2 regions of the Pseudomonas sp. HK3 genome follow, and region 1 is predicted to be linked to the other one. Evidence: predicted binding sites of a transcription regulator. Region 1 holds the regulator's gene; the other holds the start of a gene.
The links. The regulator FliA, encoded in region 1, starts transcription of late flagellar genes. The targets are predictions, from matches to a motif close to CTAAAGTTTNNNNNNNNNNNGCCGNTAA.
Positions count from the first base shown of each region.

Region 2: the regulator FliA is predicted to act here: its motif matches at 2,240-2,267, upstream of ACU6U9_RS04950 (methyl-accepting chemotaxis protein).

Region 1 covers NZ_JBREXD010000002.1:484,663-489,726, forward strand. Annotated here, with positions in the region: gene ACU6U9_RS13190 (chemotaxis protein CheW) at 1-1,548, opposite strand, end outside; gene ACU6U9_RS13195 (protein phosphatase CheZ) at 1,561-2,340, opposite strand; gene cheY (chemotaxis response regulator CheY) at 2,354-2,728, opposite strand; gene ACU6U9_RS13205 (RNA polymerase sigma factor FliA) at 2,872-3,621, opposite strand; gene ACU6U9_RS13210 (MinD/ParA family protein) at 3,625-4,437, opposite strand; gene flhF (flagellar biosynthesis protein FlhF) at 4,562-5,064, opposite strand, start outside.
Region 2 covers NZ_JBREXD010000001.1:1,033,491-1,038,554, reverse strand. Annotated here, with positions in the region: gene glpK (glycerol kinase GlpK) at 274-1,752, opposite strand; partial or broken gene ACU6U9_RS04955 (PAS domain-containing protein) at 1,885-2,214, shown strand; gene ACU6U9_RS04950 (methyl-accepting chemotaxis protein) at 2,404-3,432, shown strand; gene ACU6U9_RS04945 (glycine cleavage system protein R) at 3,567-4,079, shown strand; gene ACU6U9_RS04940 (ATP-NAD kinase family protein) at 4,189-5,064, opposite strand, start outside.

The DNA of each region.
Region 1 (5,064 bases):
TTCCGAATCACTTAAACGATCGGCTGCGTCTTGATCCATAACGCCTTTATCAACCGCAATTTGCTGTAATTTTTTAGGATCCATACCTTTGCCATCATCTTGAATCGATAACAATATGTGATCACCTTCTTGCTCAGCGGATAACACAACGGTGCCATTTCTTGATTTACCAGACGCCTCACGCTCCTCTGGTTGCTCAATACCATGATCCACTGCGTTTCTCACTAAGTGGACGAGTGGATCGGCAAGTGCTTCGACCAAGTTTTTATCTAAATCCGTTTCTTCACCTTTTAGCTCTAGCGTTACTTCTTTTTTCAAGTTACGCGCTAAGTCACGTACGACTCGAGGGAATCGACCAAAGACTTTCTTGATGGGCTGCATCCGAGTTTTCATAACGGAGGTTTGCAAGTCACCCGTCACCACGTCTAAATTCGCAACAGCCTTCGCCATGGCTTCGTCTGTGCTTTTTAAACCCAAGCGCACTAATCGATTACGCACTAATACTAATTCACCAACCATATTCATGATGTCATCGAGGCGTTTCGTATCGACACGTACCGTGGTTTCAGCGGCGGCAGGTGGCTCTGCTTTTTTCGCAGGTGCGGCAGGTGCTGCTGCCGTAGGAGCGGCTGATGCAGTTGGTGTTGGTGTCGCTGCCGGTTTTTCAGGCGGCGCAGCTGGTTTTGGTGTTTGCGCCGCAGCGGCGGGAGCCGCAGACTCGCCATCCGTTATGGTTGGGCCTTTGCCTTTGCCATGTAATTTGTCCAGCAAGTCTTCGAATTCAGATTCTGAGATAGAGGCGTCACTGTCACCGCTTTCAGCAACGGGCTCAGGTGCGGCAGGTTTAGCTGGCTCAGCGCCTGCGTCTATTGTCGGCCCTTTACCTGGCCCATGTAATTTATCAAGTAAGGCATCAAATTCATCAGACGTAATTTCATCGCCAGAATCATCAGTGACTGGATCAGGAACCGTCGCTTTAGGCGCTGCGTCTTTTGCCGCTCCGTCTTTTGGCGCCTCGAGAGAATCTAATAAATTTTCAAATTCTTCATCGGTTATATCACCGTCATCTGCCGTTTCACCTGATGCAGCTGGCTCTGCTGGTTTAGGCGCTTCAGGCGCAGACTCTTCTACCACTGGCGCGGCAGGTGCTTCTGCCGATTCCGGTTTAGAATATCGTGATAAATCAGCAATAAGCGCAGGGTCAGCGGGTTGCGGCATTTCACCGGCACGCACTGAGTCAAACATTTCATTAACGGTATCAAGCGCTTTTAATACAACATCCATCAAGTCTGACGTGACAGTACGTTGTCCATTTCGCAATATATCGAATACATTTTCGGCCACATGACAACATGCAACTAAAGCATCAAGTTGTAAAAAACCCGCGCCCCCTTTAACCGTATGAAAGCCACGGAAAATAGAATTAAGTAAATCGTGATCATCTGGACGATTTTCTAAGTCGACTAGTTGCTCAGATAACAACTCTAGAATCTCACCTGCTTCAACAAGGAAGTCCTGGAGGATTTCTTCATCAGCGTCCAAACTCATCCGTTTACTCCTTTAAAAACCAAGACTGGATAATAAGTCATCTACGTCATCCTGATCTGATGCCACGTCTTCGTTATCTTCAGCATTTAACTGAGGTCCGACCCCTTTATTTGGATCATCTATTTCATCAGGGGTATCAACAACACTGTGTTTAATTCCCGTCATTTGATCCACATGACCTGCCATGGCCACCAAATTCACTAAACGTGCTTCAACGTCTGTCACCATAGTCGTAATGCGTTGAATCACTTGACCGGTTAAATCTTGAAAATCTTGGGCAAGTAGAATGTCACTTAAATTGCCGTTTAATTTCCGAGTATTTTTGTCGGTATTTTCTAAAAAGGTGTTAATGCGTTTTGTTAGTTCACGAAACTCATCAGCACTTAAATCTTTATTCAAGAAGCGGTTCCATTCTTGGTGTATCTCGGAAGCTTCACTGGCTATAGCTTCAGAAAGCGGCATGCTTTCATCAACTTTATCCATAGTTTTGTTCGCAGCTTTTGCCGTCATTTCGACGACATACTGCAGACCTTCATGCGCACCATCTATTTCAGATCCTGCGCCTTTTGAATCACCATCAAGTTTAAAGTTTTTGATCGATTCATGTAGCGCCCGAGTAAGTTGGCCAATCTCTTGATAGAGATTTTCGTCCCTTACTTGTTGCAAATCCTGAATTAAACCAACTGCACCTGCCAGATCATTATTCTCTAGCCGACCCATTAACTCATTGGCTTTTTCAGAAAACAGCTTTGCAAACTCATTATTTGAGTTTTTAATATCTGCATCTGCCATGACAATTCCCTAGTCAGCCATCAACGCGCTCAAAGATTTTTTCAATCTTTTCCTTAAGCACGGCTGCAGTGAATGGTTTAATAACATAGCCATTTACCCCAGCTTGAGCCGCCGCCACAATTTGGTCACGTTTAGCTTCTGCGGTTACCATTAATACGGGTAACTTTTTCAAGCGCTCGTCTTCACGCACATGCTTTAACAGTTCAATACCCGTCATGCCGGGCATGTTCCAATCGGTGACTAAGAAATCAAAGTCGCCACTTTGTAACATGGGCAAGGCCGTATTACCGTCGTCTGCTTCTTGAGTGTTGGTAAAGCCCAAATCTCTCAACAGATTTTTGATGATGCGTCTCATGGTGGAGAAATCGTCCACAACGAGTATTTTCATATTTTTATCCAAAGCTACCTCCCAGCGCCCTGGCCAAAGACTCTATTACCTATTTTTAGTCTAGCCAGTGTTATCAAGTTATCCAGCAGGTTGATGTTAAATATAAGACTAGGCGAATATGACCCACTCTCAATATCCCGTATTTATTTTGCTTGCTGCTCTGCCCATTCTGATAAACGGGCTCTTAAACGCAACGCTGCTTGGCTGTGAATCTGACTGACGCGTGATTCACTCACGTCCAGCACAGCACCAATCTCTTTTAGGTTTAGCTCTTCATCATAATAAAGGGCAAGTACCAATTGCTCTCGTTCGGGTAATTTTTCGATCGCACGAGCAAGGTGCTGTTGAAAATGCTGTGACTGGAGCCCCTCAAGGGGCCCTGATTCATCATGACTGATGAGATCACCTTCACGTTCACCCGGTTGGCTCAGTAACTCCTCAAAGCTAAATAAGCGCGAGCCCATACCATCCTGTAAATGTTGATGGTATTCATCTAAGGTCATCTCGAGTGCTTCAGCCACTTCGTGATCTTGTGCGTCACGACCCGTCTGGGATTCGACAAATCGAATGGCTTCCGCAATTTTGCGGCTATTACGATGGACTGAGCGTGGTGCCCAATCCCCTTTGCGAATTTCATCCAGCATGGCACCACGAATACGAATACCCGCATAGGTTTCAAAGCTCGCACCTTTGCTGGGTTCATATTTACGAGCAGCTTCGATCAAGCCAATCATGCCTGACTGTATTAAGTCATCCAGTTGCACTGACGGGGGCAAACGCCCTTTTAAATGATGGCCAATGCGTTTCACTAAAGAGGCGTACTCTTCAATAAGCTGGTTATAGTTAGGATTTTGCTCACCTGTGTACATGGCGAAACCACTTGCTACGGCCATAAATCATCCACGAGCTGTTGATACTAAATTCTCCACAAAAAATTCTAAATTACCCCGCGCACTGGTGGGCAATGGCCAAGAGTCGACCTTTTTCGCTAAAGATTTATACGCCAATGAGGCTTTCGCTCTAGGATACGCTTCTACAACGGCGCGCTGCCTTTGCACCGAGCGCTTCACGCTATCGTCAAATGGAATGCAGCCAACATACTGTAAAGCCACATCTAAAAAACGATCGGTTACTTTGGTTAACTTAGCAAACAGGTTATGACCGTCTTGTGAGGTTTTGACCATGTTAGCCAACACGCGAAAACGGAATAAGCCGTGATCGCGATTCAGTAATTTAATTAACGCATAGGCATCCGTAATACTGGTGGGCTCGTCTGTAACCACAATCATGGCTTCTTGCGCAGCTTTAACAAAACTCACCACGCCATCACCAATGCCTGCCGCGGTATCAATGATTAATACGTCTAATTGATCAGCTATCGAGCTAAATGCACGAATTAACCCAGCATGCTCTCTTGGGTCAAGTTGAGCCATTTCTTGCGTGCCTGACGCAGAGGGAATAATGCGAATACCGGCGGGGCCAGTCACTAATACATCTCGTAAACTGATTTCACCGCTTAAAACATTGCTGATATTATTTTTCGCCGTCAAACCCAGTAGCACGTCAATATTGGCAAGACCCAAGTCCGCATCTAATAAAACAACACGACGGCCCATTTCAGCCAATGCAATGCTGAGGTTAACTGACACGTTACTTTTGCCGACGCCACCTTTACCACCCGTGACCGCTATTACTTGAACTGGATGCATTAAACACTCCCCTTATATAAGAGCTTAGTGCAATTAGAGCAAATCGCCGTAGTTCCCATCATCATAAATACATAATCCCCCATAAATCACGCCTCCTGTTCTAGCCATAGCTGGCTGATAACCGCTACCAAGCACCTGCGGCTATGTTTTGCTGTACCGCTACTTGTTGCTCCTGCTGGGCCCTTCTTACCACTTCTTTGACAAGGGCTTTAGCATTAGCAGGGTCAAAATCATCCGGAATCCGCTGCCCGTTCGTGCTATAGGCTAAATTCAATTTACACTCAAGTAGCACGGTGATGACGTCCCCTAAGCTGCTGGCTTCATCTACTTTTGTTAATACACACCCACTTAATTTTGCGGCTTTATAGCTATGATAAACCTTACGCAGCACGCGACAGTTACTGGTGGCCGGCATGGCTAATAAGGTATGCACGGGTGTTTTCAATTGGGCGAGTTGATCTAGTTGATACTTCAACATTGGGTGTTCCGGCGTAAGGCCCGCTGTATCAATGAGCACTAAATCACATTGTTCTAACTCTTTAATACAGCCGCTCAGTGGATGGTCTTGATCGGCCACTTGTACAGGAACACCTAAAATTTGGCCTAACGTGCGCAGTTGATCGTGAG
Region 2 (5,064 bases), on a different contig from region 1:
TTTTGAGCTGGTTTTGAAACACCGCACACTTTTGAGGCACCAAAAGCCGTATTAGATGCCGCACTAAAAACGGCAAACATTATCGATAATGGTTTATACGGTGTCGATGTTAAAGAAATAAACGGCAAAGGAAATGCACTAGAAGTTAATGATAATAAAAACTTAGATCACAAAGTGAAAGATAATTTAAACGCGCTAGTCGATTCGAAATACAATTTATTATTCAAGGCCCGTCGAATCATTCACGGGCCTTAACGTTTTAGTGCAATCTTTTTATTCGCTGGTACGCACTCTAGAGACTGTATCGAGCCAACCGCTATACAGTTTATCTCGCTCATCATCGGCCATGACTGGCTCGAACTGAGTTTGCTCCTGCCAAAGATGACACACTTCCTCAATACTGCTAAAGACACCGCTGCTTAAACCAGCTAAAAACGCGGCACCCAAGGCAGTTGTTTCTGTAATGACAGGACGCTCGATGGGCAAATCCAGAATATCGGATAAAAATTGCACCACCCAATCATTCACTACCATGCCGCCATCGACTCTTAAGTTAGTTGGCATGGCTTCATCTTTTTTCATGGCCTCTAATAAATCACGAGTTTGATAACACACACTTTGCAGACCTGCGGTCACAATCTCCGCAATACCCGTATCACGGGTTAAACCCATAATTGCACCACGCGCATGTGGGTCCCAATAAGGCGCGCCTAATCCGGTAAACGCAGGGACTAGGTACACTTGGTTATTGGCCCCAACAGATTGTGCCATGTCCAACGTTTCACTGGCATGTTGAATCAACTTTAAGCCGTCACGAATCCATTGAATGGTCGCACCGGCCATAAAAATACTGCCCTCTAAAGCATAATGGGTCACATCACCAATTTGGTACGCAACAGTTGTTAATAAACGATGCTGGCTTTTACGCGGTGTAGCACCGGTATTGAGCATTAAAAAACAGCCGGTTCCATATGTGCTTTTCGCCATACCATCTTTAAAACATGCTTGTCCTATTAGTGCTGCTTGTTGATCACCGGCAATACCGCCCACATGAATGGGCGAGCCGAATATATCGGCACGGGTTTGGCCAAAATCACAACTTGAAGCATGAATGGTGGGCAGCATGGATTTTGGGATATCAAAAATAGACAGTAACTCATCATCCCATACTAAATCATGAATATTGCACAGCAACGTGCGTGACGCATTGGTTACATCGGTTTTATGCTCACCCGTTAAACGCCATAAAATAAACGTATCAATGGTGCCAAATGCCAGCTCACCTTTTTGCGCCCGATTTAGCGCACCATCCACGTTATCTAAAATCCATTTGATTTTGGTCGCTGAAAAATACGGATCCAATAACAAACCGGTTTTATCATTAATTTTGTCTTCTAGGCCTTCATGTTTTAACTGCGAGCATAAATCGGCTGTGCGTCTGTCCTGCCATACGATAGCGGGATAAATCGGTTCACCACTTTGCTTGTCCCACACCACGGTGGTTTCACGCTGATTGGTAATGCCGATACTGGCAATATCCGCGGCCATTAAATTCGCTTTGGCTAAAGCGCCTTTGCAAACAGATAGCACCGATTCAATAATATCTTCTGGGTTATGCTCAACCCAACCAGACTGAGGAAAATGCTGAGGGAACTCTTCCTGTACTTGGACGACTATTTTGCCTTTTGCATCAAATACAATGGCGCGGGAACTGGTGGTACCTTGATCAATAGCGAGAATAAACTGACTCATGGAAATGCCTAATATTATTATTATGGACAAATTAGGCTGCCATTATGCCTGACAATTTTACATTTCACTTTAGCAATTTTAAGCTAATCTTAAAATCAGAAGCCATAACGGATTAAGCTTAGTGAATTCCCTATGAAAAAAAATCTGCCCATTACAAATAATGAACGAGTAGTCGAGAGCCGCGAGCGCATCATATCGTCTACTAATTTAAAGGGGCAAATTGAACATGTTAATCAAGATTTTCTTAATGTCAGTGGATTTACAGAAGAAGAATTAGTCAAATCTAGCCATAACATTGTACGCCACCCAGATATGCCAGGCGCCGCCTTCAAGCAAGCATGGGACTACCTCAAAAAAGGCAGGCAATGGAAAGGCATTGTCAAAAACCGTTGTAAAAATGGTGACTATTACTGGGTGGACGCCTTCATTACCCCAGTGAAAGAAAACGGTGAAATCGTTGGCTATGAATCGGTTCGTTACAAGCCAACCAAAGAATCAGTAGAGCGGGCCGAAAAAGTCTACAGTCGTTTAAACAAAGGGAAGTCCGCCCTTCCTTCTAAAGACAAAATACGTAGTCTACCGTTAGCCCAAGTTTTCAGTGTGTTATTAGGCTTAACAGCCATTGCCATCACTCACTTTTTCTCCCCTCTCATGGCATTGATTCCAGTGGCCGCTTTAGCGTTTGTGCAAGGCAAAGCCTTACGCAATCTAAAAAAAGTGCTTAAAAAAGCACGCACCATTACACGCGATCCGTTAGCGGCCTACATCTATACAGGACGCAACGATGATGTGGGCGAAATACTCATGGCATTTGATCATATGCAGAGCCAACTTGTGACGCTAAGAGAGCGAATCCAAGACACCTGCAGCCCGATTCAAGAAGCCAGTAATATCAGCCACAATGCAGCTCAAAGCAGCCTAATCAAACTCACCGAGCAACTTGATGCCGCCACGATGTTCGCCGCTGCCTTTCAAGAAGTCACCACTCAATTTGATTCAATATCAGACTCCGTTACCGAAACCGCCGAGCAAACAGAAAAAGCCAAGAGCGATACTCACACCAGCGAACGCCAAATGCAAAAAGCCAAAAGCACACTGGAAACAATGGTGCATACGATTAATGAAGCCAGCGGTAATGTGCAAAACTTAGCAGAACACTCAGAATCTATTCACAGTTTTCTTGAGGTGATTCAGGCCATTGCCGAACAAACCAATTTGCTCGCATTAAACGCCGCTATTGAAGCGGCACGCGCCGGTGAACAAGGTCGTGGGTTTGCCGTTGTAGCCGACGAAGTACGAACATTAGCAAACAGAACATCAGAATCTACAGAAGAAATTCGACGCATTGTTGATCAATTACGTCATGGCGCACAAGGCGCTACAGAGGTCATGGATAAATCCCGAGAACAAGCCGCTGACAATGCTGACCAAATTCAAAAAACCTACTCCACCCTTGAAGAGGTGCGTAATAGTGTTGAGCACATCAATCAACAAATGAACACGATTAGTCAAGCCGTTAAAGAGCAGCGCTTAGGGTCTGAAGAAATCAGCAAACACATGGAGATCATCAGCCAAAGCGCACAAGACAATACGAAAAGCGCTAAAAGCTCAAAAGCGGCCGCAAACAAAGTAACCAAATTAGTGGATGAACAGTTCAATATTATCGAGCGCTTTCGCTAATTGGCTTAAGAACAGGCCGCTTCTTACTGCTAAATAACAAGCGCTTTCATAGGGCTTGCAGAGCACTGGCTTTCATCAAATCAATCCCTAAGATATAGTGTGGTTATCGCCAAATTAAAATAAGAGGTAGCCCAGTGTCTTCATTTTTTATTATCAGCATCATGACCAACGATCGCCCAGGTATTATTGATACCCTGTCAGGCATCATTAAAGACAACCAGGGTAACTGGCTAGAAAGCCGCATGACACAACTCGCCGGCAAATTTGCGGGTATCGTAAAAGTACAAATCACCGAACAAAACGTCGCAGGTTTAGAACGTGCATTAAATGCATTAAAGCAATCTGGCTGGATCATCAATACTGAATATTCAAATGATAAAGCACAAGATAGCCAAGCCAACGCAAAACTCAGTATTATTGGTAACGACCGCCCTGGCATCGTAAAAGATGTGGCTCAAGTATTATCCGCGCTTGCCGTGAACGTTTTAGAATTAAACACCCAATTTGAAAGTGCTGCCATGAGTGCAGAGCCACTGTTCAAAACCAAAGCACGTGTGCATATTCCTGAATCCGTTGATTTTGATGACGTACGTGATGTACTTGAAAAACTCAGCAACGAGTTAATGGTTGAAATAGCCAAGGTCTAATAAAGACCTAACAAACGACCAGCTCAATATAAAAAGGAAGGCGATGCCTTCCTTTTTTTGTGCCCGTTTTAACTATTCTTTTGTTTAACGCTTATCTGCCATTATGAATTTATTGTATTGGGTACAGCACAATATCTTGATAACCCGTTACCACTTCAATATGCCCTGCTAATGATGTATCTAGCGCCACATCTGAGGTATCGGCAATCAGTGGGCGCCCTTCTAATTGTGATAATTTGGTTTTAGTCGATAAAATAATTAAATTTTCTCGCCCTATTTTTCTAATCACTTCACTGCTGAGCTGTTGATTACCTCGACCAAATACATGACCTTGACCACCAATCACACTCACCATGATGCGCGCATCGGGGTGCTGTTCAAGTAATGCTAAAATTTGCTGTTCATTCACATCACCAGCAATCACTTCTTCGTTTAGCATGGCATCAACGCCTAACAGCGTATTAGGCTGATGCAGATAATTCATAAAGTGCTGTGTGGTTTTGCCTGAACCGACCAAATAGAGCACGTCTGGTTCAAGTTCTTGAGCAAGGTAAGCCGCTAAATCATCTAATACTAATTCTTCTTGTTCAATGCCGCCCTGCTTAACCGATTGAACATATTGCCCTGCTTGAGGCACCATCATTTCGCCATACAGTTTCGCTTTTACCTGATTATTACGAAATGCATCTTCGTCAATATCTCGCACATCTTGCGACTTCAAATCCACCAGCTGACCTGTGACCAACAACCGAATCACTTCACCAGAAGCACGTGGGGTAATGCCATACACACCACTGTGTATTTTCACACCAGCAGGAATACCCAACACAGGGCAGGCATCTTCGATCACTTCACATACATCGCGGGCGGTGCCATCACCACCAGCAAACACAATTAGGTCCATGCCCAGCTCTTTAAGTGCTATTGCCGCATTTTTTGTATCTTGTGCGCAGGATGTCTGCGTATACGGTATACCAACTAACGT